DNA from 4 places in the Azospirillum agricola genome. Region 1 is predicted to be linked to each of the others. Evidence: predicted binding sites of a transcription regulator. Region 1 holds the regulator's gene; each other region holds the start of a gene.
What was found. The regulator PhoB, encoded in region 1, activates phosphate uptake and scavenging genes when phosphate is short. The targets are predictions, from matches to a motif close to TNTCATAAAACTGTCA.
Positions count from the first base shown of each region.

Region 2: a site for PhoB is predicted at 2,764-2,779, ahead of ugpB (sn-glycerol-3-phosphate ABC transporter substrate-binding protein UgpB). Genes of this name have one in related genera too.
Region 3: a site for PhoB is predicted at 3,969-3,984, ahead of JN22_RS26985 (Na/Pi cotransporter family protein). Genes of this name have one in related genera too.
Region 4: a site for PhoB is predicted at 5,215-5,230, ahead of JN22_RS02405 (Na/Pi cotransporter family protein). Genes of this name have one in related genera too.

Region 1 covers NZ_JAIFZR010000005.1:954,764-962,177, forward strand. Annotated here, with positions in the region: gene JN22_RS19455 (hypothetical protein) at 37-525, opposite strand; gene JN22_RS19460 (hypothetical protein) at 666-1,211, shown strand; gene JN22_RS19465 (sulfite exporter TauE/SafE family protein) at 1,307-2,224, shown strand; gene JN22_RS19470 (TIGR02186 family protein) at 2,224-2,991, shown strand; gene JN22_RS19475 (universal stress protein) at 3,019-3,522, shown strand; gene phoB (phosphate regulon transcriptional regulator PhoB) at 3,552-4,256, opposite strand; gene pstB (phosphate ABC transporter ATP-binding protein PstB) at 4,584-5,402, opposite strand; gene pstA (phosphate ABC transporter permease PstA) at 5,406-6,704, opposite strand; gene pstC (phosphate ABC transporter permease subunit PstC) at 6,697-7,414, opposite strand, start outside.
Region 2 covers NZ_JAIFZR010000005.1:670,511-677,924, reverse strand. Annotated here, with positions in the region: gene JN22_RS18135 (M48 family metallopeptidase) at 1-670, opposite strand, end outside; gene JN22_RS18130 (ATP-binding protein) at 892-2,421, shown strand; gene ugpB (sn-glycerol-3-phosphate ABC transporter substrate-binding protein UgpB) at 2,848-4,188, shown strand; gene ugpA (sn-glycerol-3-phosphate ABC transporter permease UgpA) at 4,409-5,293, shown strand; gene ugpE (sn-glycerol-3-phosphate ABC transporter permease UgpE) at 5,290-6,153, shown strand; gene JN22_RS18110 (sn-glycerol-3-phosphate import ATP-binding protein UgpC) at 6,156-7,238, shown strand; gene gstA (glutathione transferase GstA) at 7,327-7,414, shown strand, end outside.
Region 3 covers NZ_JAIFZR010000005.1:2,524,163-2,531,576, forward strand. Annotated here, with positions in the region: gene JN22_RS26955 (putative bifunctional diguanylate cyclase/phosphodiesterase) at 1-325, opposite strand, end outside; gene JN22_RS26960 (hypothetical protein) at 674-835, opposite strand; gene JN22_RS26965 (hypothetical protein) at 834-1,067, shown strand; gene JN22_RS26970 (YnfA family protein) at 1,039-1,383, opposite strand; gene JN22_RS26975 (hypothetical protein) at 1,550-1,756, shown strand; gene JN22_RS26980 (CsbD family protein) at 1,906-2,088, shown strand; gene JN22_RS26985 (Na/Pi cotransporter family protein) at 2,185-3,954, opposite strand; gene JN22_RS26990 (peptidylprolyl isomerase) at 4,193-6,076, shown strand; gene trpE (anthranilate synthase component I) at 6,125-7,414, shown strand, end outside.
Region 4 covers NZ_JAIFZR010000001.1:568,215-575,628, forward strand. Annotated here, with positions in the region: gene JN22_RS02380 (PAS domain-containing protein) at 280-804, shown strand; gene JN22_RS02385 (methyl-accepting chemotaxis protein) at 779-2,089, shown strand; gene JN22_RS02390 (GH1 family beta-glucosidase) at 2,064-3,428, opposite strand; gene JN22_RS02395 (acyl carrier protein) at 3,497-3,832, opposite strand; gene JN22_RS02400 (hypothetical protein) at 4,053-5,138, opposite strand; gene JN22_RS02405 (Na/Pi cotransporter family protein) at 5,362-7,056, shown strand; gene JN22_RS02410 (hemerythrin domain-containing protein) at 7,082-7,414, opposite strand, start outside.

The DNA.
Region 1 (7,414 bases):
CGCACCGCGATTGCATTTTGGGAGGCGACCGCGCTCCTACATCTGCCCTTCCACCTCCGGCCGCTCCGGGGTGGTGACCCTCTTCGTCAGCAGATCCGACGCAGTCTGCGGATCGGGAGCGGCGACCGCCCAGCGCGCCGGCCGGTCGTCGCGCGGCACCGTGAGAAGCCACAGCTTGTCCTTCTCGCCGAAGCGTTCGCTCAGAAGCTCATACTCCCGCCGCCCCTCGCCGCGCAGCGCGTTCAGCCGCGTCTGCGCCGCCTCGACCTCCTCCTGCTTGTCGGCCAGCGCCTTTTCCAGGTGACGCAACGCCCCGTCCTGCTGGCGCACCGAGCGGCGGACGCTGCTGAGGTCGCGCTCCAGATCGGCGTGGCGCTTGTCGAGCACGGCGCGGCGGCGCTGGACCATCAGGACATGGCGCGCGGCGCGCGCGGCCGAGGCCAGGATCCAGGCCAGACAGGCCAGGAGCAGCAGCGTTTCCAGCACCGGAACCATCAGATCCACGCGACCGAGGGCGGCGTTCATGACGGGCACTCCAAAACCGTGGCGTCTCCGGCGACGGGCCGCTTCCGCGACGGCCCCGGCAGCGCCGCGGCCGGCATGATCCTTGCTGCTCCCGTGCCCGGATGAGGGAACGGCAGCAAGCGGCATGCCAGGAGGAGGCGATGACGATCGAAGGATTTTTCGGAGCGGTCCTGCCGGTCGCGGCGATGCTCGGGATGACGGCGCAGCTCGCCTTGCTCGGCGTCCGTCGCGGCTGGGAGGCCATGGCCGGGCTGGACCAGGCGCGCCGGGCGCTCACCCCCCTGCACGAGCGGTGGACGTTGGAGAACGAAGCCCTCCAGGAGGTCCGCCGCAAGGTGGAGGACGCCGAAAAGCGCCTCTCCATCGCCGAGCAGACCCTGCGGCAGACACAGCGCGAGATCGCCAGGACGGAGGGCGCGCCTCCCAGCTTCCTCCACCGCCTGGGCCAGCCCGGACCCGGCGTCCGGCCCTTCCGGGCCGAGGTCAGCTTCGACAGCGCCAGCGCGCGCGCCGTCGGACGCGCGGTCAACCCGGTCTGGTTCCAGGCCAACCGGCTGATCATCCACGCCACCGACCTCGACGCCGCGCGGCGCGAGGCCGACCGCGCCTTTCCCGACAAGGGCGGCTTCATGAAGAGCTTCAACGCCTCCGCCGGCGCCATGGCCCGCGTCTCCTCCGGGCGCTGACCGCGGCGCCCCGACCGCGCGGCGTCGACCCGGCTTCCGCCGGCCGGCCGGGTCGGGTAAGCTGCCCCACCTTTCCTGGCCGGCGATCCCCTCCCATGCAAGTCTATCTGCCGATCGCCGAGATGTCGGTCAACGCGCTGCTGGTGCTCGGCATGGGGTGGCTGGTCGGCTTCCTGTCGGGCATGTTCGGGGTCGGCGGCGGCTTCCTGATGACGCCGCTGCTGATCTTCATCGGCGTGCCGCCGGCCGTCGCGGTCGGCACCCAGGCCAACCAGCTCGTCGCCGCCAGCGTGTCGGGCGTGCTGGCCCACTGGCGGCGCGGCAACGTCGACGTCAAGCTGGGGGTGGTGATGCTGGCCGGCGGCGTGGTCGGCACGGCGCTCGGCGTCTGGATCTTCGCGATCCTCCAGCGGCTCGGCCAGATCGACATCGCCATCACCCTGTCCTACGTCTTCTTCCTCGGCACCATCGGCGGCATGATGCTGGTGGAGAGCAGCCGCGCCCTCATCCGGCGCCGCGCCCCCACCGCAAGGCGCGGCAAGCTGCACCGCCACATCTGGCTGCACGGCCTGCCCTTCAAGATGCGGTTCCAGCGCTCCAAGCTCTACATCTCGGCGCTGCTGCCGGCGGGGATCGGGCTGGTCGGCGGCATGCTGGTGGCGATCATGGGCATCGGCGGCGGCTTCCTGCTGGTGCCGGCGATGATCTATCTGCTGAACATGCCGGCGGGTCTGGTGGCCGGCACCTCGCTGTTCCAGATCATCTTCACCACCGCCGCCGCCACCCTGTTGCAGGCCGCCACCAACCAGACGGTCGACGCCATGCTGGCCCTGCTGCTGCTGATCGGCGGCGTCACCGGCGCCCAGTCCGGCACCAAGATGGGAAGCCGGCTGCGCGGCGAGCAGGCCCGGCTGCTGCTGTCCTGCATCGTCGTCGCGGTGGCGCTGAAGCTGGCCTGGGATCTCTTCGCCCGGCCGGAGGATCTCTTCACCCTGACCTCGGGAATGACGTGATGGTTTCGCTGTCGAAACGTCGTCTGGTCCAGGGGGCGGCGGCGCTGGGCGGGCTGCTGCTGGGCGGCACGCTGGCGGCCACCGTGTGGGCCCAGCAGCTCGTCGCCGACCTGTCGAGCCACCTGATCGCCATCACCACCGGCTTCACCGGAACCGAGGTCGTGCTGTTCGGCACCACCGACGGGGCGGGCGACGTCGCCATCGTCGTCACCGGCCCGCGCGTGCCCGCCACCGTCCGCCGCAAGGAGCGGATCGCCGGCATGTGGATCAACACCGACAGCGTGCGCTTCGAGCAGGTCCCCAGCTTCTACACGGTGGCGACCAGCCGGCCGCTCGACCAGCTCGTCGGTCGCCCGGTGCTGGAGCGCCACCAGATCGGCCTGCCGCAGCTCCAGCTCGGCCCGCGCGAGACGCTGGAGCCCGACGAGCTGGCGGCCTTCCGCGCCGCCCTGATCCGCAACAAGCAGCGCGCCGGCCTCTACGCCCTGACCTTCGGGCAGGTCGCCTTCCTGGGCGACCGGCTGTTCCGCACCAACATCTATTTTCCAGCCAACGTCCCGACGGGGTTGTACAATGTCGAGGCGCTGCTGATCCGCAACGGCGAGGTGGTGAGCGCCCAGACCACGCCGCTGGTGGTGTCGAAGATCGGCTTCAGCGCCGAACTCTACGACATCGCCCGCCACCGTCCGGTCGTCTACGGGGTGGCCGCGGTGGTCGGCGCGGTCGCGGCCGGCTGGGCGGCGGGCGCCGCCTTCCGCCGCGTGTGAACGACAAAAGAACCAAGGGGGGTTGAGATGACCGAGACGACCGAAACCTCGCCGCCGACCTCGCCGCCGCCGGTGCGCATCTTCCTGGTCGTCGTCGACGACAGCCCGGAGCTGAAGGTGGCGCTGCGCTACGCCTGCCTGCGCGCCCGCAAGTCGGGCGGCAAGGTGGCCCTGCTGACCGTGCTGGAGCAGGGCGAGATGCAGCATTGGCTGGCGGTGGAGAACCTGATCCGCGAGGAGCAGCGCAACGAGGCCGAGCTGATGCTCCAGAAGCTGGCCCGCGAGGTCAACCAGCTCACCGGCACCCTGCCGGCGCTCTACGTCCGCGAGGGCAACCCGCACGAGGAGGTGCTGGCCCTGATCGCCGAGGAGCCGAGCATCTCCATCCTGGTGCTGGCCGCCGGCACCGACCCGGAGGGGCCGGGGCCGCTGGTGTCCTACTACACCGGGCGGGGGCTGGGAAAGCTGCGCATCCCGCTGACCATCGTGCCGGGCGGCCTGAGCAACGATGCGCTGGACGCGATCACGTAAGGATGGGAGGCGGGGTTTCCCGCCGCCCCTCACACCGTCTTGGTGTCGAGCGCGTAGCCGGCCGACCGCACGGTGCGGATCAGGTCCAGCTCGGTCTCCTCGTTCATCGCCTTGCGCAGGCGGCGGATGTGGACGTCGACGGTGCGCGGCTCGACATAGACGTCGTGGCCCCACACCAGATCGAGAAGCTGCTCGCGCGAGAAGACCCGCCCCGGATGCTGCATGAAATGGCGCAGCAGGCGGAATTCGGTCGGGCCGAGATGCACGTCGCGGCCGTTGCGCCGCACGCGGTGGGCCGCCAGATCCATCGTCACGTCGGCGAACTGGAGCGTTTCGTCGGTCATCCCCGGCGAGGCGCGGCGCAGCACCGCGCGCATGCGGGCGACCAGCTCGGTCGGTGAGAAGGGCTTGGTGATGTAGTCGTCGGCGCCGGAGTTCAGACCGCGCACCCGGTCGCCCTCTTCCCCGCGCGCCGTCAGCATGATGATCGGGATGTCGCGGGTCTTGGCGTTGCGGCGGAGCTGGCGGCAGACCTCCAGCCCGCTCATCAGCGGCAGCATCCAGTCGAGCAGGACGATGTGCGGGGTCTGCTCCCCGGCCAGCAGCAGGGCTTCCTCGCCGTCGGTGGCGGTGGCGACGCGGAAACCCTCTTTTTCCAGATTGTACTTCAGCAGGGTAACGATGTCGGCCTCGTCCTCGACGACGAGGGCGAGCGGCTTCAACGCCGCGTTCATGGTGGCTCCGTTCACTGCGCGCGGCTCGACATTACCCAGCATCTTCGCTTCCTTCAACACGACAACTTCAAGTCCGCCTGGAACGCCCTCTCCCGCCCCGGGAGAAGGAGGGGACCCACGGAGCGGGGAGGGTGAGGGGCTATCGGTGGCATGGATCGAACCGCACGCCCGATCGCCCCTCACCCTTCCCACCGCTTCGCGGTGGGCCCCGAGGTCGCTCGCAAGTCTCGCGACCGCGCGCCACCTACGATCGCCTTCGGCGCTCGTCCGGCCTGCGGCCGTCGACTCTGCGCCCTCTCCCGGGGCGGGAGAGGGACACGCAAAGAATCAGCCGTAGCGGCCGGTGATGTAGCCCTGGGTGCGCTCGTCGCGCGGGTTGGTGAAGATCTCCTCGGTGTCGTCGCACTCCACCATGTCGCCCAGATGGAAGAAGGCGGTCTTCTGCGAGACGCGGGCCGCCTGCTGCATGTTGTGGGTGACGATGACGATGGTGAAGTTCTCGCGCAGCTCGTCGATCAGTTCCTCGATGTGGGCGGTCGCGATGGGGTCGAGCGCCGAGCAGGGCTCGTCCATCAGGATCACCTCGGGGCTGACGGCGATGGCGCGGGCGATGCACAGGCGCTGCTGCTGGCCGCCGGACAGGCCGGTGCCGGGCTCGCGCAGGCGGTCCTTCACCTCGTTCCACAGGCCGGCGCGCTGGAGCGACTTCTCGACCACCTCGTCCAGCTCGTCGCGGCCCGACGCCATGCCGTGGATGCGCGGGCCGTAGGCGATGTTGTCGTAGATCGACTTGGGGAAGGGGTTCGGCTTCTGGAACACCATGCCGACGCGGGCGCGGAGCTGCACGGCGTCGATCGACTTGCCGTAGATGTCCTCGCCGTCGAGCGCGATCAGTCCCTCGACCCGGCAGTTCTCGATGGTGTCGTTCATCCGGTTGAGACAGCGCAGGAAGGTCGACTTGCCGCAGCCCGACGGGCCGATCAGCGCCAGCACCTTGTTTTCCTGAATCTCGACGTTGATGCCCTTCAGCGCCTGCTTGGCCCCGTAGAACACCTTGACGTCGCGGGCGATCATCTTGTTCGGCACGGCCGGGGCCGAGCGCACGGCGGCCGGGGCGCCGGTGTGGGTCTGGGTATGGACGCTCATGGCTTACCACCGCCTCTCGAATTTCTTGCGCAGGAAAACGGCCAACCCGTTCATCAGGATCAGGAAGCCGAGCAGGATCATGATCGCCGCCGAGGTGCGCTCCGTGAAGGCGCGCTCGGGACTGTCGGCCCACATGTAGATCTGCACCGGCAGCACGGTGGCGCTGTCGGTCCAGCCGTGCGGGATGTCGACGATGAAGGCGACCATGCCGATCATCAGCAGCGGCGCCGTCTCGCCGAGCGCGCGGGCCATGCCGATGATGGTGCCGGTCAGGATGCCGGGCATCGCCAGCGGCAGCACATGGTGCGTCACCGTCTGCAAGGGCGAGGCGCCGATGCCCAGCGCGGCCTCGCGGATCGAGGGCGGCACCGACTTGAGCGCGACGCGGGCCGAGATGATGATGACCGGCAGGGTCATCAGCGCCATCACCAGACCGCCGACCAGCGGCGCCGAGCGCGGCAGGCCGAAGAAGCCGAGGAACACCGCCAGGCCGAGCAGGCCGAAGATGATCGACGGCACGGCGGCGAGGTTGTTGATGTTGACCTCGATCAGGTCGGTCCACTTGTTCTTCGGCGCGAACTCCTCCAGGTAGACCGCCGCGGCGATGCCGATGGGAACCGACAGCGACATGGTGACCAGCAGCGTCAGCAGCGAGCCGACGATGGCGCCCCAGATGCCCGCCTGCTCGGCCTCGCGGCTGTCGCCGGCGCTGAACAGGGTGGTGTTGAAGCTCTGCACCAGCGCGCCCTTGGCGACCAGCGCGTCGACCGCGGCGATCTTGGCGTCGTTCAGCCGGCGCTCGGACTCCGGCCCGCTGCGGGTGAAGTAGCCCTTCACGAACTGGTCGACCTCGTCGTCCGCGCGCACCCAGACGGTCCGGGTGGTGCCGACGATCGACGGGTCGCGCGTCACCATCGCTTCCAGCTCATAGGGCGCGCCCGACGACAGCAGCTCGTTCAGCGTGCGGCGCGCACTGCGCTCGGTGATCTCCGGGAACTGCGCGTAGAGCCCCTGGCGCAGGATGGCGGTGTAGTTGCGCTCCTCGACCTGCGCCTTGTCGAAGGCCACCTCGACGCGGACCTGGGCCTGCCAGAAGGCGGTGTAGCCCTTGGTGACGATCGAGCTGAGCAGGACCACCAGCATCAGCGAGGCGATGGCGATGGCGGCGATGCCGGCGATCTTGAAGTTCCGCTCGGCGGCGTAGCGGGCGCGCAGCCGGCGGGCAAAGGCCTCGCTCTGGTAATGGGATTTGGCGGCGGTGACGGACATGGCCCGCGTATCCTGTTGCACGAGATCAGTCATATTTCTCTCGATACTTCTGGACCACCCGCAGGGCGACCATGTTGAGGGAGAGCGTGACGAGGAACAGCACGAGGCCGAGGCCGAAGGCCGACAGCGTCTTGGGGCTGTCGAACTCCTGGTCGCCGACCAGCAGCGTGGCGATCTGCGTCGTCACCGTGGTGACCGCCTCCAGCGGGTTGGCCGTCAGGTTGGCGGTGAGGCCGGCGGCCATCGTCACGATCATCGTCTCGCCGATGGCGCGGCTGACCGCCAGCATCACCGCGGCGACGATGCCGGGCAGGGCGGCGGGCAGCACGACCTGGCGGATCGTCTCCGACTTGGTGGCGCCCAGGCCGTAGGAGCCGTCGCGCAGGGACTGCGGCACCGCGTTGATGACGTCGTCCGACAGCGAGCTGACGAAGGGGATGATCATCACGCCCATGACGATGCCGGCCGACAGCGCCGATTCCGAGCTGACGTCGAGGCCGAGATTCTGACCCATTGTGCGCACGAAGGGCGCCATGGTCAGGGCGGCGAAGAAGCCGTAGACCACGGTCGGGATGCCGGCCAGAATTTCCAGGATCGGCTTCAGCCAGGTGCGGACAGTCGGGTTGGCGTATTCCGACATGTAGATGGCGGACATCAGCCCGATCGGCACGGCGACGACCATGGCGATCACGGTGATCAGCAGCGTGCCGGCGAACAGCGGGATGGCGCCGAAGGAGCCCGAC
Region 2 (7,414 bases), 280 kb from region 1:
GCGCCCAGAAGCGGGCGGAATGGTTCATTTCGCGCAGATGGGCCACCTCGTGGGCGACGACGTAATCCAGAACCGGCTCCGGCGTCAGGATCAGCCGCCAGGAGAAGGACAGCCGGCCGGTGGAGGAGCAGCTTCCCCAGCGGCTCTTGGTGTCGCGCACGGTGACGGCGGCCACCCGCGCGCCGATGGTCGCGGCCTTCTCCCGCGCGCGGGTGGCCAGTTCGCGGCGCGCCTCGTTGACCAGGAAGTCGCGGACGCGGCGGGCGACGTGCCCGGCCTGCCCGCCGACCAGCAGGACGCCGTCCTCGATCCGGGTCGCGCCGCGCAGCTCGGGGGTGTGGCGGATCGCGTGCTCGGCCCCGAGATAGGGGATCGAGGCGCCGTCCTCGAAGGGCAGCGAGGGCGGCAGGGCGGCGATGCGCGCGCGCAGCCAGCCGTCGTGGCGGCCGATGAAATGGCGGGCGTCGGTCTCCGACACGCCGACCGGGATCACCACCTGGACCAGCCCGCGTCCGGGATCGACCCGCAGCGTCATCCGGGTGGCCCGGGCGCTCTCGCGCAGTTCCAGCGGCACCGGCAGCCCGACGACCTCCAAGGCGCGAGGCGGCTTGGGCTTCTGGGCGGCGGAGCGCTTCGGTCGGCGCGGCGGGGCGGGGCGGCGGGACACCATGCGTCCTTATAGCCCGCCCGCCCGGAGACGCCAATCTCCACACCGATTCGTCATGGCCAAGCCTATGCCCCTGCCGGACGGCCTATAGGGTTCGTGCCAATTTTCTCCCATGGGGTCGACTCAGGTCGGATTTGACACGATCGATCGAGGGACAAGATAAAGGAGTGGTACTGCCACCGTTCTTCTTCCACCGTTCCAAAATCCTCACCGAGTATACAGCCATGCCTCTGAACGGAAGCCATACGACGAAACGCGAGGATTGGCTGGACGCGCTGCTGTCGGCGAACGGGGCGCCGCACGCGCTGCTCGACGCGCAGGGACGGCTTCTGGTGGTGAACCGGGCCTTCGCGGCGGCGCTCGGCCAGCAGCCGGAGGAGGTCGAGGGCAAGACCCTGGCCCAGGCCGGGGTGCCGGCGGCGCTCGCCCAGCTCGTCGAGGGGCAGCGGCGGCGGGTGGCGGTGACCGGGGCCTCGGCGACGGTGGCCGGCGTGCTGCCGACGGGCGCGCTGACGCTGACGGCGGTGCGCGACGCCGACGGCACGGTGACCGGCGTGGCCGCCATCGGCGACGCCGACGCCGCGAGGCTGGCGGCGGCGCAGGAGGAGGCGGCCCGCGCCCGCGCCGACGCCGAGCGGGCGCGCACGGCCAAGGGCAAGTTCCTGTCGGCGGCGAGCCACGACCTGCGCCAGCCCTTCCAGGCGATGCACCTGTTCCATCACCTGCTGATGATGCGGCTGACCGACCCGGCCAGCGTCGAGCTGGGCAACAAGCTGGAACAGTCGATCATCGGCGGCGAGACGCTGCTGCGCGCCCTGCTCGACGTCTCGGCGCTGGAGGCCGGTCTGGTCGTGCCGCAGCCGCGCGGCTTCCCCGTCGACGAGACGCTGGGCCAGATGCTGGAGGAGTTCGGGCCGGAGGCCGAGGCCAAGGGGCTGCGCTTCAACGTCCGCCCGGCCGGGGTCGAGATCACCAGCGACCCGACCCTGCTGGAGCGGCTGCTGCGCCCGATCCTGTCCAACGCCATCCGCTACACCGAGAGCGGCGGGGTGCTGCTGGCGGCGCGGCGCCGGAAGGACCGGCTGCTGATCGAGGTGTGGGACACCGGCATCGGCATCGACCCGGCCAACCACGCGGCGATCTTCGAGGACTTCCACCAGCTCGGCAACCCGGGGCGCGACCGCAAGCAGGGGCTCGGGCTGGGGCTGGCCATCGTGCGGCGGCTGGCGGAGGCGCTCGGCCACCCGGTGACGCTGCGCTCCAGGCCGGGGCGCGGCTCGGTCTTCGTGGTGGAGGTGCCGCTGGCCGACGCCGGCACCGACGTGGACGATCCGGGCGCCGACGACGCGGCGGACGGGGACTCGGCCGAGACCGGCACCGTGCTGGTGATCGAGGACGACGCCATGCAGCTTGAGGGCATCGGGCTGCTGCTGCGCGGCTGGGGATACGACGTGATTCCGGTGCGCGGCATCGACGAGGCGGTCGCCGGGCTGGATGCGGCGGCGCCGCCGGATCTCGTGCTGTCCGACCTGCGCCTGTCCGGGCCGGAAACCGGCATCGACGCCATCCAGGCGGTGCGCGCCCGCTGCGGGCGGCGGGTGCCGGGGGTGATCGTCACCGGCGACACCGATCCGGACCGGCTGCGCAGCGTCGACCGTTCGGGTCTGCGCCTGCTCCACAAGCCGTGCGACCCGGCGCTGCTGAAGTCGCTGCTGGCGCGCACCCTGACCGCCGGGCGCCGTCCGGTGATGTGAGGGCGGCCCGTGGGCAACGCGGTGTTTCATGCGTGAAAAGCCTCTTCCCCCCGAGGAGAGAGGCTTTTCAAGACGACTTATCAGCCTGGGTTCATTGGCCCGCGTATCTCAGACGGCTGATTGACAGGATGCCCCCCGCGCGCGCAGGCTTCCCTTAACGGGAACCAGAAGGTCCCGAGCAAGAGCGTTGGGGAGGTTTCCGTCATGCCGCATCGGCCGTGCGCTGCCGATTCGTTCGCCCATCCCTGTGCCTTTTCCAGCCTCGCGCCGCCCGGCGGCGGGGCCGTCGCCGTTGGCATGGCGTGAGTGGGCGAGCATCCCCGTATGCGGTTGCCACGGAAACTTCACCAAACCGTCGCGGGACGGCAACCCGCAAGCCTCATCCAGACAACCACGAAACTCAATCGTGACAGGGAGATCCACCGCATGTTGACCCGCCGCACGCTCGGCCTCGCGACCGCCGCCCTCGCTCTTGCGGCCGGCCTGTCCTCGGGCGCCGCCCTCGCGCAGCAGAAGACCGTCGTGGAGTTCTGGCACGGGCTGCCGCAGCCGCTCGGCGGCCAGCTCGAAGACGTCGTGAAGGGCTTCAACGCCAGCCAGGACAAGGTCCAGGTCAACCCCTCCTTCAAGGGCAGCTACCCGGAGACGATGCAGGCCGCCATCGCCGCCTTCCGCGCCGGCAACGCGCCGCACATCGTGCAGATGTTCGAGGTCGGCACCGCGACCATGCTGGCCGCCGGACCGGCGGTGAAGCCGGTCCACCAGCTGATGCAGGAGACGGGCGCGTCGCTCGACCCCAAGGCCTACATCCCGGCGGTCAGCGGCTACTACTCGTCCAAGGACGGGAAGATGATGGCGCTGCCGTTCAACAGCTCCACCAACATCATGTTCTACAACAAGGACGCCTTCCAGAAGGCGGGCCTCGACCCGAACAAGGCGCCGGCGACCTGGCCGGAGCTGATCGAGGCGGCGAAGACGCTGAAGGTCGCCGGGATCGCCTGCCCCTTCACCACCTCCTGGCCGACCTGGGCGCAGTTCGAGCAGCTCGGCGCCATCCACGACACGCCCTTCGCCTCGCAGGCCAACGGCTTCGGCGGGCTGAACGCCGAGCTGAAGATCAACGCGCCGCTCTACGTCAAGCATGTCCAGACGCTGGTCGACATGCAGAAGGAGGGCACCTTCCGCTACGGCGGCCGCGACAACAAGCCGGACGGCCTGTTCCCGTCGGGCGAATGCGCGATCATCCACGCCTCGTCGGGCCTGCGCAGCCGCATCGCCAAGGAGGCGACCTTCGCCTGGGGCGCCGCCCCGCTGCCCTACTGGCCGGACCAGATCAAGGGCGAGCCGAAGAACGGCATCATCGGCGGCGCCGCCTTCTGGGTGATGACCTCGCCCAAGCGGACCCCGGCCGAGTACAAGGCGGTGTCGGAGTTCTTCACCTACCTCGCCAAGCCGGAGATCGACGCCAAGTGGCACATGGACACCGGCTACGTCCCGGTGACCTTCAAGGGCTTCGAACTGGCCAAGGCCGAGGGCTTCTACGAGAAGAACCCCGGCGCCGACGTGCCGGCGAAGCAGCTCACCCGCACGCCGACGACCGAGAACACGATGGGGCTGCGGCTCGGCAACCTGCCGGAGATCCGCAACATCATCCAGGAGGAGCTTGAGAAGGCCTTCCAGGGCCAGCCGGTCCAGCAGTCGCTCGACGCCGCCGTCCAGCGTGGCAACGTGGTGCTGCGCAACTTCGAGCGCGCCAACAAGAACTGAGAATGGCGTGTCTGCTTCCCCGTTCCGGTCATGCCGGGGCGGGGTCTTTTCCAGACACAGATAAACACAGATTTTTAATGAACACAGATTTATTAGATCATCGATTCTGTTTTTTTATGAGCATCAGTGAAAGAGAATGGCTGGTATTTATAATATTGTTCATCTGTGTCTATCTGTGTTCATCTGTGTAAAATAGAAAAATCTTGAACGAGGCCCGCCCTTGCAGCGTCGCGTGATCTTCGGAAACAAGCTTCTGCCCTATCTGCTGCTGGCGCCGCAGGTGGCGGTGACGCTGATCTTCTTCATCTGGCCGGCGGCCCAGGCGATCTGGCAGTCGGTCCATATCCAGGACGCCTTCGGCCTGCGCAGCGAGTTCGTCTGGTTCGAGAATTTCGAGGTCATCCTGCGTGACCCGAACTACGTCGAGACGCTGAAGACCACCGCGATCTTCAGCGTCTCGGTCACGGTCCTGTCGCTCGGCGTGGCGCTGCTGCTGGCGGTGCTGGCCGATTCGAAGATCAAGGGGGCGCGTGCCTACAAGACGCTGCTGATCTGGCCCTACGCGCTGGCGCCGGCCGTCGCCGCCGTGCTGTGGATGTTCATCTTCAACCCGGAGATCGGCTCGCTCGGCCAACTGCTCAACCGGCTGGGGCTCGACTGGGACTACCGGCTGAACGGCACCCAGGCGATGATCATGGTCATCCTGGCGGCGAGTTGGAAGCAGGTCGCCTACAACTTCATCTTCTTCCTGGCCGGGCTCCAGGCCATCCCGCGCTCGGTGATGGAGGCGGCCAGCATCGACGGCGCCGGGCCGGTGCGGCGCTTCTGGACCATCACCTTCCCGCTGCTGTCGCCGACCACCTTCTTCCTGCTGGTGGTCGACATGGTCTACGCCTTCTTCGAGACCTTCGGCACCATCCACGCCCTGACCCACGGCGGCCCCGGCAAGGCGACCGAGACGCTGATCTTCCGCGTCTACCAGGACGGCGTGGTCAACAACGACCTCGGCGCCTCCTCGGCCCAATCGGTGATCCTGATGGTCATCGTCATCGCGCTGACCGCGGTGCAGTTCCGCTTCGTCGAGCGCAAGGTGCATTACGCATGACCCCATCCCACAGCAGCGGACGCCGGCTGATCGACCTCGTGCCCCACGTCGTGCTGATCGTCGGCGTTCTGATCTTCGCCTTCCCGATCTACGTGACGCTGATCGGCTCGACCTGGGATTCGGCCACCATCGGGCGCGGCAACCTGCCGCTGACCCCGGGCGGCGAGGCCTTCAACAACTATTCCCAGGCCTGGAGCGAGAGCCACGGCGCCCGCGCCTCCTACACCCCGGTGCGGGTGATGGTGCTGAACAGCCTGGTGATGGCGCTGACCATCGCGCTGGGCAAGATCGCCATCTCGATCCTCTCCGCCTACGCGGTGGCCTTCTTTCGTTTCCCCTTCCGCATGGCCTTCTTCTGGATGATCTTCATCACGCTGATGCTGCCGGTGGAGGTGCGGATCATCCCGACCTACAAGGTGGTCGCCGACCTCGGGCTGATCGACAGCTACGCCGGGCTGACCATCCCGCTGATCGCGTCGGCCACCGCGACGCTGCTGTTCCGCCAGTTCTTCCTGACCATCCCGGACGAGCTGGTGGAGGCCGCCCGGATCGACGGGGCGGGGGCGCTGCGCTTCTTCCTCGACGTCGTGCTGCCGCTGTCGAAGACCAACATCGCGGCGCTGTTCGTCATCCTCTTCATCTATGGCTGGAACCAGTATCTCTGGCCGCTGCTGATCACCAACAGCGCGGACATGGAGACCATCGTCATCGGCATCACCAAGATGATCGGCACCGGCGAGGCCGCCAACGACTGGAACCTGATCATGGCGACGACCGTGCTGGCGATGCTGCCTCCGGTCGCCGTGGTGGTCTTCATGCAGCGCTGGTTCGTCAAGGGCCTCGTGGACAGCGAGAAATAGCAATGGCAACCGTAGACATCCGAAACGTCCGCAAGTCCTATGGCCCGGTCGAGGCGATCAAGGGCATCGACGTCGCCGTCCAGGACGGCGAGTTCCTCGTCCTGCTCGGCCCCAGCGGCTGCGGGAAATCCACCCTGCTGCGCATGGTCGCCGGGCTGGAGGGCATCACCGGCGGCGAGATCGCCATCGGCGGCCGCGTCGTCAACGGGCTCGACCCCAAGGACCGCGACATCGCCATGGTGTTCCAGAACTACGCGCTCTACCCGCACATGAGCGTCTTCGACAACATGGCCTACGGCCTGAAGATCCGCGGCATCCCCAAGCCGGAGATCCAGAGCCGCGTCGCCAGGGCCGCCGAGATCCTGGAACTCGGCCGCTTCCTCGACCGCCGGCCGAGCCAGCTTTCCGGCGGCCAGCGCCAGCGCGTCGCCATGGGCCGCGCCATCGTGCGCGAGCCCTCGGCCTTCCTGTTCGACGAGCCGCTGTCCAACCTCGACGCCAAGCTGCGCACCCAGATGCGCGTCGAGATCAAGCGGTTGCAGGACCGGCTCGGCATCACCAGCCTCTACGTCACCCACGACCAGGTGGAGGCGATGACGCTGGCCGACCGCATCCTGGTGATGAACCACGGCGTCGCCGAGCAGATCGGCACGCCGCTGGAGGTCTACCAGCGCCCGGCCAGCCTGTTCGTCGCCGGCTTCATCGGCTCGCCGCCGATGAACGTGCTGGACGGCCGCATCGACGCGGAGGGGGTGGGCATCGCCATGCCGGGCGGCGCCCGGCTGCCGCTCGCCGCCCCGCGGGTCGCCGACGCCGGCCGCGCCGTCAAGCTCGGCATCCGGCCCGAGCATCTGGCGTTGGCGGCGGCCGATGCCCCCGGCGCCTCGTCGATCCTGGTGGAGCTGGTGGAGGCGCTGGGCGCCGACACCGTGGTCTATGGCCGCCTGCCCGACGGCGAGTCGCTGGTCGTCCGCATGGCCGGCCTGCCGGCCTGCCGCGAGGGCGACCGCCTGACGGTGGCGCCGCAGCCGGGCGCGCTGCACCTGTTCGACGCCGCCGGCGGGCGCCGTCTGGCCGAGGCCTGAGGGGGGGAGCGCGACGGGGGCTGGCCTGGAGGCGCGGAGCGCGCTACCTCTGGGGTTCTGAGCCCCTCACCCACACGGGACCCTGGACATGAAGCTCTATTACAAGCCCGGCGCCTGCTCCCTCTCGCCCCACATCGTGCTGCGCGAGGCCGGATTGCCCTTCGATCTGGTGAAGG
Region 3 (7,414 bases), 1.6 Mb from region 1:
GGGTCAGTACGGCGACCGCCTCGCCGACCGCGCGGGCCAGCGGGTGATCGAGCCCGTCGAGGGCGGATCCGGCGAGGCCGGCCGGCGCGCGGCCGAGCAGGGCGGAGAAACGGTGGTCGGCGTGGCGGCACAGGCCGTCGGCGCCGATGTAGACCAGGGCGAGGTCGGTGTGGCTCAGCAGGCTGGAGGCGAGCGACGCCAGAAAGGCGGGATCGCGGGGAAGACCGCTCTCCTCCGTTCCATCCCGATCATGCTCATGCTCCGCCGGCTTCTCATGCAAGGACTTGTTCGCTTTCACCGCTGTCGCCGCACCATTCACGGACATGAATGGGCATCCCGCCGGAGGGATTATGACCCTCCCATCCGAATTTTCCAACGCCCCCAAACTCCGTGCCCCATCCGGTCGCGGACGGACGAAAACACCCATGGCAAACCACCCGACCTCGCGCGCGCCACGTCCGGCGCGCCATAAACCGTTTTGCACTCTAACGGTCATAGGGATGTCACCGATTGACATGGTTCAATCGGCCGAACGATTTTTCAACGGGACGAAAGTGTCATCCGCCGGCCTGGCCGCGCAACCGGCCAGTGCGGTCTCTGCAACAAAAAGGAGGTGCCGGACCATCGGGCTTGGACCGCAAGCGGGTTTGCGGGCAAGATGCTCCCGGTTCCGTCATGCCTCCGCATCGGCGGAAAAAAAGCCGACCAACCCTGTTTCATGGGGAATAAAGCGCCGGCCTTCGACGTTCATTCGGCAAACACCACTGGAGTGCAACTCCGGACCGAGTTCGTCGGGCCACCACAACCGAGCAGCAGAGATGGGGAGCATCGCCATGACCACCGCCTTCCGCCACATTCGCCATGCCGACGGACGCGCGTATTACGAGGGAAAGCCGCTTTCCCTGGCCGATGCCCAGATCATGCTGAACGACGACATTCTGCGGCGGATGGTGCGGGTCGACGCCTACCTGCGAATCGATGAGTCGGGTCTGGTCCTGGAAACCGGCCCCTGCGGTGCGCCGTTGGTGAACCGCCCTTTCACCCCCCACGCGGGCCAGCCAGGATAACCACCGTCCCGACGAGGCAGAGCAGCGCGCCGGCCATGTCCCAGCAGTCCGGCCGCACCCCCTCGACCAGCCACAGCCAGAGCAGCGACGCGCCGATGTAGACCCCGCCATAGGCGGCGTAGGCCCGGCCGGCAAACTCCGCGTCGACCCGCGTCAGCAGCCACGCGAAGGCGCACAGGCTGGCGATCCCCGGCGCGGCCCACCACGCCGACTGCCCCAGCCGCAGCCAGGCCCAGAAGGCGAAGCAGCCAGCGATTTCCGCCAGCGCGGCCGCCCCGTAAAGCCCCACTGCCAGGAAGGTTGCCGACTGTCCCATGCGCTTGCTTCCAGCCCCCCGAGGCCGATATTTCGTATTTTGTTAAAATACGGCACAGTTTGTTTCAATTTTCCCCGGCCATGTTGCTGGGTTTTCATATTTTTTCAAGCGCACCGAGGCATGCTTCCGACTGGAACGGAAGCGGGACGCCATGATTCCGGGGGCGATGATTCTGGACACGACGAATCCGATGTTCGATGCCATCGAGACCATCAAAGGCACGGACGTGATCTCGGACGAGAAGAAATGCGCCCTGTTCCAAGGCATCGAGCGCCTGCGGCGAAGCCATTGCCCACCGAACCAGACGTTGTGCACGGCCTGTCCGACGCGGCGGCGCTGTCTGGCCGACATTCTGGATCTGCTGGGATCCTGAAGCCTTCCGGTATCGCCTGTTCCCCGGCCGGCGATTCTCCGCGACCGGCTGGTTAACCCAATTTGCGGCTCCGTCACGTTTGCGCTCGGGACCCTTTCCGCGACCGGCCTGTTGTTTCCTGCATAATCAAGACACAACGGAGGTCCACCATGGATAAGGATCGTATCGAAGGCGCCGCCCGCACCGCGAAGGGCACCATCAAGGAAACCGCCGGCAAGCTGATGGGCGACACCAAGATGGAAGCCGAAGGCAAGACCGAGAAGGCCGCCGGCAAGGTCCAGAACACGGTCGGCGGGGCGAAGGACGCGGCGCGCGACGCGCTGAAGGAGTAACCGCCCCCCACGACGCAGTGGACTGCGAAGCGACAAGGCCCCGCCCCGGTTCCACCGGGGCGGGGTTTCGCATGTCGAGGCCTCCCGCCGCGAGGCTCAGCCCGCCGGCAGCGCATCGAGTTCCACCGGGCGCGCCTGTGGAGGAAACACTTCATCGGACACCGCGCCACCGTCACCCGATGCGCCAGCCTGGGCGCCGCTCTCCTCGCCCAGCCGCAGGTTCAGCAGGCGGGCCAGTTCCCACAGAGCGCTTTCGGCCAGCCCCAAGGCGGCCAGCAGCCGGGTCCGTTCGGTCAGCGGGATGCCGCCGTCGGCTTCGAGGTAACCCTGCCGCAGCCGCGCCGCCGCGCCGCCGCGATCGCCGATCATCGAGCGCATCATCCGCAGATCGTCGGTGTCGCCGCTGCCCAGCGCCGCCAGCGATTCGAGCAGCACCGCGTCCAGCGCCTCGACCAGGATGTCGGCGAAGCTCCGGCCGGCCGGCGACAGCGGCTCGCCCCCCAGTTCACGGGTGAAATCGAACAGGTGACGTTCCAGCGCCCGGCCATGGTCCTGACTTTGGAGGACGCGCATGAGCACCGGCACCAGCGGCGGCGGGATCGGGCGCTTGCACAGGTTGCCGGCGAAATCGTCGATCTCGCGCGCCAGCGAGCCGAGCGCCGTGTGCAGGGCCGCGGCGCGGACGCCGGCCTTGCGCGACTCGTCCGGCCTCGATCCCTCGAACCTTGCCGCGGACAACAGCGCCGGCAACGCCTGCTGGAAGCGGACCTGCTCGCGCTCCAGCAGGCGGACGGCGGTCTCCGGCTCCTCCAGCGCCTTGGCGAACAGGTGGCGGGGCACCGACAACTCGTCGTCCTCGCCCTGCCCCTGCCCGACCTTCGACAGAATGCGCGCCATCAGCGGCACGAAGGGCAGCATCACCGCCGTGTTGAAGACGTTGAAGCCGGTCGAGTAGGAGGCGATGGCGATCGGCACCAGCGGGTGGCTGACCGTGGCGTCGGCGGCGGTGACGGCGGCGCCGGGATCGCCGCCCAGCGCCCAGGCGACCAGCTTCAGCGACAGCGGGAACAGCGGCAGCATCAGCAGCACGCCGATGACGTTGAAGGCCATGTGGCCGTAGGCGGTGCGCCGGGCGTTGGGCGACAGGTTCAGCGCCGCGACGTAGGAGGTCGCCGTGGTGCCGACGTCGGCCCCCAGCGTGAAGGCGAGCGCCGCATGCCAATCCATCACGCCCGAGGCGCCCAGCCCCATGACGATGCCAACGGTCGCCGACGAGGAATGGATGATCGCCGTGACCAGCGCCGACAGCAGCACGCAGAGCAGGATCCCGCCGTAGCTGTCGGCCGACAGCCAGGTGAAGATCTCCATCATCGCCGGGGCCGAACGGATCGGCCGGAAGCCGCTGGTCAGCAGATCCAGCCCGTAGAAGATCATCCCCAGCCCGAGCAACGCCAGCGCCGCGTAGCGGACCCTCGGCCGACCGACGAAAAGATAGACCAGCGCGGCCACGCCGATCACCGGCAGCCCCCATTTGCCGATGGGCAGCGCGACGAAGACGGTGGTCAGCGTCGTGCCGATGTTGGCGCCCATGATCAGGCCGATGGCCTGCTCCAGCGTCACGATGCCGCTGTTGACGAAGCCGACCACCATGACGGTCATCACCGTGCTGGACTGGATGACGCCCGTCACGAAGGTGCCGGTCAGAAGCGCGAAGATGCGGTTCGTCGTGAAGCGTTCGAGAATTTGGCGCATGCGCGCCACCGCCAGCGACTGGATGCCGTCGGACAGGAACTCCATGCCCAGCATGAACAGCCCCAGCCCGCCCAGCACGCGGAACACCATGTCCTGAAGAATGTCGGCGTCCATCGAGCCTCCGCCCCTTTCACAAAAGCGTCACGAAGAATACGCGGGCCATCGGAGAAGGCAAAAAGGAAGCACCACGAACGGATCGCCGGCGCAATTTTCCTTTGGACGGTTTCCCCCGGCGGATGTCCGGCAACCCGGCACAACCGGCCGGAAATGCGCTGTTGCCGCCCCACCGCGCCCTATCTATGATGCGCCGCCCCGGCCGGACGGCCGAACGACGCGCTCAGATTCGGGTCCCATGCTCCAGTTCATCCGCAATTTCGCCGGTTCGTGGGTCGTCAAGATCCTGTTCGTCCTGTTGATCCTCAGCTTCGGTGTCTGGGGGATCGGCGACGTGTTCCGCTCCAGCGTCCCCACCACGGTGGCCGAGGTCGGCAAGGTCGCGATCGAGCGCGACGCTCTGGACCAGGAATTCCGCCGGCAGATGGACCGGCTGCGCCCGATGCTCGGCGGCAACCTGACGACCGAGCAGGCCAAGCAGTTCGGCCTGCTCGACCAGTCGCTGAACGCGCTGATCCAGCGCACGCTGTTCGACCTCGCCGCCAAGGACGCCGGAATCAGCGTCGGGCCGGACGTGGTCAAGCTGCGCATCGCCGACGAACCCGCCTTCCGCAACCCGCAGGGCCAGTTCGATCCGAACCTGTTCCGCAGCGTGCTGCGCAACAACCAGTTGACCGAGGAGGGGTATGTCGCCGTGGTCACCCGCGAGACCGCGCGCGAGCTGGTGGCTGGTGCCGTCAACGCCGGGGTGGCCGCGCCGAAGCCGCTGGTCCAGGCGCTCTACCGCTTCCGCGGCGAGACGCGCGTCGCCGAGTTGGTGACCCTCCCCAACGCGGCCGTCGGCGACGTCGGCGTTCCGGACGATGCCGAGATCACCAAATCCTACGAGGATCATCAGGTCCGCTTCACCGCCCCCGAATACCGCGCCCTGACCGTCGCCCAGCTCTCGCCGGACGCCTTGGCCAAGGACATCAAGATCGAGGACGACCAGCTCCGCGCCGCCTACGACGAGCGGTCGGCCGAGTTCGGCACGCCGGAGAAGCGCACCGTCCAGATGGTGGTGGTCGACGACGAGGCGAAGGCGAAGGCCATCGCCGAGGCGGCCAAGACCAGGAGCCTGACCGACGCCGCCAAGGAGGCGGGGATCGAGCCGCTGACTCTCGACAACATCGCCCGCGCCGAGCTGCCGGAGCTGGGCGACGCCGCCTTCGCCCTGGAGCAGGGCAAGCCCAGCGAGGCGATCAAGAGCGCGCTCGGCTGGCATGTGCTGGCCGTCACCGGCATCCAGGCCGGCTCCACCAGGAGCTTCGAGGAGGTGCGCGACCAGCTGCGCGCCGAACTCCAGAAGGAGAAGGCGCTCGACGCCGTCTTCTCCATCGCCAACCGGGCCGAGGACCAGCTCGCCAGCGGCGCTTCGCTGGACGAGGTGGCTCAGGCCCAGGGTCTGGTCGTGACCAAGGTCGCCGCCATCGACAGCACCGGCAAGGCTCCGGACGGCAAGGAGGCCGCCCCCAACCTGCCCGCCCTGAAGGCGCTGCTGCCGACCGCCTTCCAGCTCCGTTCCGGCGCAGCCTCCAACCTCACCGAAGGACAGGGCAGCGTCTTCACCGCCGTCCGCGTCGACAGCGTCATCCCCGCCGCCGTCCGTCCGCTGGCCGAGGTGCGCGATCAGGTGATCGCCGACTGGCAGGCCGCCAAGCGCGCCGAACTGGCCGCCAAAAAGGCCGAGGACATCGCCGCCAAGCTCAAGCAGGGTGCCGAGCAGGCCGCCCAGACCGTGGCCACCGACGCCGGCGCCAGCTTCGCCATGACCACGCCCTTCACCCGCGACGCCCGCTCGGTCGAGGGGCTGCCCGGCGATCTGGTGCGCAAGCTGTTCGACGCCAAGCCCGGCGATGTGGTCAGCGGCGCCAGCGCCGACGCCCAGGTCGTCGCCCGCCTGAAGGAGGTCATCGCCGCCAACCCGGCCGCCGATGCCGCCGCCCTCGGCCCGATCGAGAGCACGATCACCCAGGGGATCGAGAGCGACCTGATGGCGCAGTTCGGCAACGCCCTGCGCGGCCACTACCCGGTCCAGATCCATCGCCAGCGGATCGACCAGTTCTTCGCCGCCAGCAACTGAGGTCCCGCCCCCGCGTTCGCGCGGGGGCCTGCGAGAGAGGTTCGTGCCGTGAAGGTCCTGCCCGAGAACACCGCCTTCGACGCCGTCTACGCCGCCGGCCGGCCGCAGGTGGTGTGGACCACCCTGGTCAGCGACCTGGAGACCCCGGTCTCCGCCTACATGAAGCTGGCGGACGGCCGCCCCTTCGGCTTCCTGCTGGAATCGGCGGAGCGCGGTGCCGGGTCGCGGCGCGACCGCTACTCGGTGATCGGCTTCAAGCCCGACGTGGTGTGGCGCTCGCGCGGGGCCAGGGCGGAGATCAACCGCGACGCCTTGCACGACCGCGACGCCTACAGGCCCCTCGAGTCCGCCCCGCTGGAAGCGCTGCGTTCCCTCATCAACGAAAGCCGCATCGAGCTGCCGGCCGAGTTGCCGCCGATGGCCGCCGGCCTGTTCGGCTACATGACCTACGACATGGTCCGGCTGATGGAGCGTCTGCCCGACGCCAACCCGGACGAGTTGAACATCCCCGACGCCATCCTGACGCGGCCCAGCATTGTCGCCATCTTCGACAGCCACACCGATTCGATCACGCTGGTGACGCCCGTCTGGCCGAAGGCCGGGCGGGACGCGGCCGCCGCCTACGCCGACGCGCGGGAGCGGCTGACCGACGCGCTGGCCGACCTGGAGCGCCCACTGCCCTACCGGCGCGAGCCGCGCAGCGACGCCGGGCTGCCGCTCGCCTGGACCTCCAACACGACGCGCGAGGAGTATCACGCGATCGTCGAGCGGGCAAAGGAGTACATCCGCGCCGGCGACATCTTCCAGGTCGTGCCGTCGCAGCGCATCCGCTTCCCCTTCAAGCCGTCACCGCTTGCGCTGTACCGCACGCTGCGCCGCCTGAACCCGTCGCCCTTCCTGTTCCACTGCGACTTCGGCGAACTGACCATCGTCGGCTCCAGCCCCGAGATCCTGGTCCGCGTGCGCGATGGCAAGGTGACGGTTCGCCCCATCGCCGGCACCCGCAAGCGCGGCGCCACGCCGGAGGAGGACCGGGCGCTCGCCGACGACCTGCTGAGCGATCCCAAGGAACTGGCCGAGCATCTCATGCTGCTCGACCTCGGCCGCAACGACGTCGGCCGCGTGGCCAAGGTCGGGACCGTCAAGGTGACGGCCAAGATGATCGTCGAGCTGTACAGCCACGTCATGCACATCGTGTCCAACGTCGAGGGCGACCTCGACCCGAAGCACGACGCGCTGGATGCGCTGATCGCCGGCTTCCCGGCCGGCACGGTGTCGGGCGCGCCGAAGGTCCGCGCCATGGAGATCATCGACGAGCTGGAAAAGGCACGGCGCGGC
Region 4 (7,414 bases), on a different contig from region 1:
TGTTCGACCGGCCAAGAAACCGCAAGACCTGTCGACGTCGCCTTTTGTCACATAGGCAACCCGCCGAACGCGGCGTGTTCACGCCCATACAGCACGATGCCGGTGTGATTTGTCGCACTTCGCCGGATGACCGGCGCCGTCCACGGGTAAGCCCTTGAATCATCGGAAGGGCAGGAGCCCGGCCGTTTCTTGGCGGCTGCGGCGGGCCTTGGCACGCTTCCTGCTGTATCCGCCCTCTGTGATCGCCGAGGATCATCGGACAGCGGAAGGGACACGCCCATGCCTCACGCAGGCGTCCACCTGACCGGCCGGGAGCGCAGCTTCTCGCCGGACGAGATCATCGTCAGCAAGACCGACCCCCAGGGCCGGCTGACCTACGTGAACGACATTTTCCTGGAGGTCGCCGGCTATGGCGAGGCGGAACTGATCGGCAAGCCGCACAGCATCATCCGCCACCCGGCCATGCCGCGCACGATCTTCCGCCGGCTGTGGGAGACGGTGCGGGCCGGGCAGGAGATCTTCGCCTACGTCAACAACCGGGCCAAGAACGGCGACCATTACTGGGTGCTGGCCCACGTCACCCCCAACATGGCGCCCGACGGGACGATCGCCGGCTACCACTCCAACCGCCGGGTGCCGCGCCGCGCCGTGCTCGGCATCATCGAGCCGCTCTACGGCCGTCTGGCGGCGGCGGAGCGCGCGGCCGGCGGCGGGGAAGCCGGGATGACGGCCGCCGCGCTCCTGCTGGACGGGATCCTGGACAAGGAGGGGGTGGGCTATGACGAATTCGTTCTCGGTCTCTGACTGGTCCTCGGTGGCGCGGGCGCGGGCCGCCGCCTGGGCCGGCACGCTGCTCCTCGCCGCCCTCGCCCTGCTGCTGCTGGTTCGGCAGGACTGGCCGGCGGCCGGGCTGGCGCTGGCGGCCCTCGTCCCGTCCCTGTTCGGGCTGCGCGCGCTGAAGCGGGCCGGCGCCAGCATCGACAAGGCGGCGGCGGTCTGCGAGGCGGCGGCGCGCGGCGACCTGTCGGTGCGGGTGATGGGCATCCGCGGGCACGGCAACATCGGGCGGATGCTGCGCAACATCAACCGGCTGCTCGACCTGACCGAAGCCTTCTGCAAGGAGGCCGACGCCGCCATGCACAGCGCGAACGAGCGCCACTATTACCGCAAGATCCTGACCACCGGCCTGCGCGGCGATTTCGCCCGCCATGCCACCACCATCAGCCAGTCGCTCGACCGCATGAAGGAGCGCGACGCCGAGGCGATCCGCTTCGCCGAGGAGAAGGTCCGCCATGTCCTGCTCGGCGTGTCGGGCGCCGTGACCCAGTTGCAGTCCAACGCCGCGCAGCTCGCCACCAACGCCGACGCCGCGGTGCGCGACGCCGTGGCGGCGGCGGCGGGGGCGGAGCGCGCCTCGGTCAACGTCCAGGCGGTGGCGGCGGCGACCGGCCAGCTCGCCGCCTCCTTCGACGAGATCAACCACCAGACGGCGGCGGCGACCAGCGTTGCCAGCGACGCGGTGACGATGGCCGAGCGGACCGACCGCACCATGCGCGAGCTGACCGAGGCCGCCGGGCAGATCGGCGGTGTGATCGCGCTGATCCAGGACATCGCCGCCAAGACCAACATGCTGGCCCTCAACGCGACCATCGAGGCGGCCCGCGCCGGTCCGGCCGGCAAGGGTTTCGCCGTCGTCGCGTCCGAGGTGAAGACTCTCGCCAACCAGACCGCCAGGGCCACCGAGGACATCGGTGCCCATGTCCGCCGCATGCGCAGCGTCGCCGAGGGGGCGGGCGAGGCGATCCGCGCCATCGGCCACACCATCGCCAGCATCGAGGAGACCTCCACCGCGGTGGCCGGGGCGGTGCAGCAGCAGAACGCGGTGACCGGCGACATCGCCGGCAACGTCTCCGACGCCGCCGCCGGGGCCGGGATGGTGATCGCCGCCATCTCCACCGTGCGCTGCGCCGCCGAGCGGACCAACGGCGTGGTGTCGGAGATCAACGCGGCGACCGGCGAGCTGTCGCAGCAGGCCCGCGAGCTTCAGGAGCAGATCGACGCCTTCATCGCGCGGGTGCGGGCGGCGTGAGGGCTCCCCCGGCTCCGCGCGCCCTCCGGATCAGATCGGCGTACCAGCGGGCGGAGTCCTTCGGCGTCCGCGTCCCCGTCGGGAAATCGACGTGGACGATTCCGAAACGCTGGCCGTAGCCGCTGCCCCATTCGAAATTGTCGAGCAGCGACCAGACGAAATAGCCGCGCACGTCGGCGCCCTGGCTCATCGCCGCGCGCATCGCCTCGTTGTAGATGGTCAGGTAGGCGATGCGGTGGGGGTCGTGGACGCCGCCGTCCGCCGCCACGGCGTCGCTGCCGCCGCAGCCGTTCTCCGTCACCACGATGGGCAGGCGGTAGCGGCGCTGGATGGTCAGCAGCTCCTCGCGGAAGGCGTCGGGGAAGATCGCCCAGCCGACGCCGTGGGTCGGCGAATCCGGCGGCGCGTCGCCCCAGCCATAGCCCCAGATGCGCGACGGGTCGGCCTTGGCGAAGATCGGGCCGTAATGGTTCAGCCCGAACCAGTCGACCGGCCGGGCGATGCGGGCCATGTCGCCGGCCCGGACATGCGGCTCGATCAGGGATGCGGTCTGCGGCGGGTAGTGGCCGAGGATCTGCGGGTCGCAGAAGACCAGGTTCCAGTGCTCGTCGAGCAGGGAGGCCGCCGCGCGGTTCTCCGCCGTGTCGGTCTCGGGGATCACGACCTGCCGGTTGTGGATCGCCCCGATCGAGGCGCCGGGCACGAGATCGCGCAGCACCTCGACCCCGGCGCCGTGGGCGAGGTTGACGTGGTGGATGGCGCGCAGATGCTGGGTGCGGTCGACGATGCCGGGAGCGGCCCAGGGGATGGCGTAGCCGAACAGGGTGAAGACCGAGAATTCGTTGAAGGTGATCCAGCGCTTCACCCGGTCGCCGTAGCGGCGGGCGCAGAGCGCGGCATAATCGGCGTACCAGCCGGCGCTGTCGCGCGACGACCAGCCGCCGAGGTCGTGCAGCGCCTGCGGCAGGTCCCAGTGGTAGAGGCAGAGCCACGGCTCGATGCCGCGTTCCAGCAGCCGGTCGATCAGCCGGTCGTAGAAGTCGAGGCCCTTGTCGTTCACCACGCCCCGCCCGCGCGGCAGCACGCGCGGCCAGGAGACGGAGAAGCGGTAGGCATCCACCCCCAGCCCCCGCATCAGGGCGACGTCCTCCTCCCAGCGGTGATAATGGTCGCAGGCGACGTCGCCGCTGTCGCCGTTCACCACCCCGCCCTGGGTGCGGCAGCGGGTGTCCCAGACGCTGGGGCCGCGCCCGTCCTCGGCCGCCGCTCCCTCGATCTGGTAGGCGGAGGTCGAGACGCCCCAGACGAATCCGGGCGGGTAGGACGTGCCGGTGGTCATGACGGTCGCTTCCCTGAAAGGCCGGGCCTGAAAACGGGCACTGAAAACGGGCACTGAAAACGGGGGCCTCAGGCGATGCTGTTGATCGCCCGGCAGCGGCCCTCGAAATCGTCGGAAATGAAGTCGGGGCGCTTGTAATAGCCCTTCATCCAGCTCGCCAGCAGGCACAGCTCCTCCAGCTTGACCAGCTCATCCAGCGTGCCGCCGGGGAAGCGCAGGGTGAAGCTGTCGCCGATGTACTCCAGCACCTGCTCGATCTGCTCGATGGTCAGGCCGATGTCGGTTTCCAGGGTGGCGTTGCGGGTCAGCAGAGCCTCGTCGATCCCGTACTCGTCGCGGATGAGTTTCACGATCCAACGGAACATGTTCATCCAGTTGGAAACGCCTTCGATCGATTTGCTCATCTCGACACTCGCTCAAGGTCCTTGCGGGTGGGTGACGCCGAAGACACGAAAGGGGTAGCCCGGATGGCGGGACTATACACCAGCGCACCGCGGGAAGAACTCAGGATCCTCCCCAGGATCGCTCCCGAAATGTTAAAAAACCGCGACACTTTCGCCACCCCTGCGGGCGGTGAAAGGTCGCGGCGTCGGTCGCGGTGGATGAGCGGTGACGGGTGGCCGGTCAGCCGAGCCGGTGCGACGACACCGGCTCCAGGTCGCCGCGCCAGTCGCGGATCTCCTGCTCCACCCGTTCGGCGGCGCGCTGGTCGCGGAAGCGCTTGCGCACGCGGCCATTGGCTCCGCGCGCCTGCATCGCCAGCAGCCGCTCCTCGACCTCCGGCTCGCTGGCGATGGCCTGGCGCCAGCGCTCCAGCCGGATCTCGACCACCGCGTCGACGATGTTCTGGGTGCCGGGGCGGCGGCCCAGCTTGGCGACGCTGGGGGCGAGGCGCGCGGCGGCCGACGCCGCCACCTCGGCTGGCATCGCCGGGAAGACGTTGCGCACCGCCGTGGCGATGGACTGCTTGAGGTCGTCGCCGCGTCCGCGTTCCTCGGCGCGGCGGTCGTTGCGCGCCTCGACGCGGGCGTGGCGCCTGGCGTGCCACGCCAGCACGTCGGAGGCGACCGCGCGGCCGTCCTCGTCCAGCCAGACGACCGCCTCGGCCCCGCCGCGCAGCAGCGAGCGGACCGCCTCGGGCAGCTCCGGATTCGCCGCCTCGCCGGCCGGAACCTCCAGCGCCAGCCGCAGGGCCAGCAGCGAGCGCAGCGAGCGCTCCCGCCCGGCGGGGTCGGCGGCGAGCAGCGCCGCGCGCGGCGTGGCGTCGGTGCCCAGCAGCGCCTGGATCACCTCCAGATCGCTGCGGGTCCAGCGGCGGGAGGCGACCAGCCGCTCGGCCCGCTCCTTGTGGTGCTCGCGCACCTCGCGCGGCTCGACCGCGTCGGCGGACAGCAGCACCCACACGCCGCCCTCCCGGCGGGCCAGTGCCCAGCCGGCGCGCGCCGGCAGCGGCCGGTCGGTGGCGAAGCGGGGTTCGCCGCCCTCCCCTTCCCCGGATTTGCCGTCTCCGGAGTCCAGGTTCCAGCGGTCGGCGGCGCGCAGGCAGCCCTCCTCCGGTGCCAGCCAGGGCTGGCCGGGTTGCGAATAGAACCCGCCCCCGCCGGGGCCGCGGACGATCACCGGCCAGCCGGCGACCTCGGCGGCAAGGCTGTCGGGCATCTCGGCCGGGCGCTCCCAGGCGCCCAGCTTCATCAAACGATCAGACGACATGCATGCTCCTTTGCCCGAAAGCATAGCATGCGGCCGGGCCGCCGTCCCAGCCGGGCGTCGTCCCGGCGGGGCCGGGTGTAACACAACCGTCATATTGTCGTGGATGCGTCCTGCGCCCATGATTTGAAGGGTGACCGATCCCGAACGGTGCCCACCCAACGCGGAGGATCCGACCACGGCACCATGACCGCCGGCCAGGGCGTGCCGGCCAAGGAGTGCGCGCATGCAGGCGACCCAGCTTCTCCTCACCCTTGCCGGCAACGTCGTGCTTCTGCTGTGGGGGCTGCACATGGTGCAGTCCGGGCTGATCCGCGCCTTCGGCGGCGACCTGCGCAACCTCCTGTCGGTCGGCCTGCGCAACCGCTGGTCGGCGATGGCGGCCGGGCTGGGCGTCACCACGCTGTTGCAGAGCAGCACGGCCACCGGCCTGATGGTGGCGGGCTTCGCCGCGACCGGGGCGATGCCGCTGGTTCCGGCGCTGGCGGCGATGCTGGGGGCGAATGTCGGCACGACGCTGATCGTCCAGCTCTTCGCCTTCGACGCCGCGCGCCTCGCCCCGGTTCTGCTGCTGGCGGGATTCCTCGCCTTCCGGCGCGGCGCGCGGACGCGCACCCGCGACCTCGGGCGGGTCGGGATCGGGCTGGGGCTGATGCTGCTGTCGCTGCACCTGCTGTTGGTGACGATCGAGCCGGTCGGCGGCGACGCGGCCTTCCGCGAGATCCTCGCCGTGCTGACCGGCGATCCGGTGATCGCCCTGCTGCTGGCGGCGGTCCTGACCTGGGCCGCCCATTCCAGCGTCGCCATCGTGCTGCTGATCGCCTCGCTGGCCGGCACCCAGGTGATCGCGCCGCACGCCGTCCTCGCCATGGTGGCGGGGGCCAACCTCGGCAGCGCCATCAACCCGATCCTCGAGGGGCCGGGCGGCGGCGGTCCCGACGGCAACCCGGCCGTCCGCCGCCTTCCCGTCGGCAATTTGCTGAACCGGGCGGTCGGCTGCCTGCTGGTGCTGGTGGCCGGCGACCCGATCGTCGCGGCGATGACCCGGCTGTCGGGCAGCGGCGGCCGGCTTGCCGCCGACTTCCACCTGCTGTTCAACCTGGCGCTCGCCGCGCTGTTCGTGCTGCCGCTGCCGGCGCTGGCCCGGCTGCTGGTCCGCCTGTTCCCGGAGCGGGTGAGCGTTGCCGACCCTTCCGCCCCGCTGCATCTCGACCGCGCCGCCCTCGCCGCCCCGCACCTCGCCATCGCCAACGCCGCGCGCGAGGCCCTGCGCATGTCCGACACGGTGGAGGTGATGCTGCGCGGCGCGCTCGACGTCTTCCGCACCGGCGACCGCAAGCTGATCCAGGAGATCCGGCGGATGGACGACGTGCTCGACCGGTTGCAGAGCGCGATCAAGGAGTATCTGACCCACATCGAGCCCGATGAGATGGACGAGCGCGACGCCCGCCGCGCCGCCGGAATCCTGACGCTGGTCATCAATCTGGAGCATGTCGGCGACATCATCGACCGCAGCCTGATGGATGCGGCGTCGAAGAAGATCAAGCGCAAGCTGCGCTTTTCCGAGGAAGGGGCCGCGGAGATCACCGGCATGCTGGAACGGCTGCTGTCCACCCAGCGGCTGGCGGCGGCGGTCTTCGTGTCGGGCGATCTGCGGGCGGCGCGCAGCCTGATGCGGGAGAAGGAGGTCATGCGCGACCTGGAGACCCGGGCGACCGAGGCGCACTTCGCCCGCCTGCGCGCCGGCCGGGGCGAAAGCCTGGAGACCAGCGCGCTGCACATCGACATCCTGCGCGACCTGCGGCGCATCAACGCCCATCTGGCCGCCACCGCCTACCCGGTGCTCGACCGCTCGGGCGAGCTGCGCACCAGCCGGCTGAAGGAGACCGACGGCGGGCACGGACAGCCGTCGCTGCGCTGACCCGCCGGTTTTCCTGCTCGACGCGTCAGGCCGCCGCCCTGGCCGCCAGCGGGTAGAGTTCGGCGTCCTCGCGGCCGATCCGCGCCTTGAGCTGGGCGAGGATGGCGCGCGTCTCGGCGATGAAGCGGGCGGGATCCCTGGCGATGGCCAGTGGCCCCGGCCACGCCTTGCGGTAGGAGTCGAAGCGCTGGGTCAGCCCGCCCATCTCCTCCTGGAAGCGCACCGCCATGCTGCGCAGCGCCGGGTCGGCGCCGCGCGCCAGCCGGGGGTAGAGCGCCTTGTCCTCGATCGCCAGATGGACCGAGAATTTGCCGAACAGCCGCACCAGCTCGCCCGACACGGCGGCCGGATCCGCCGC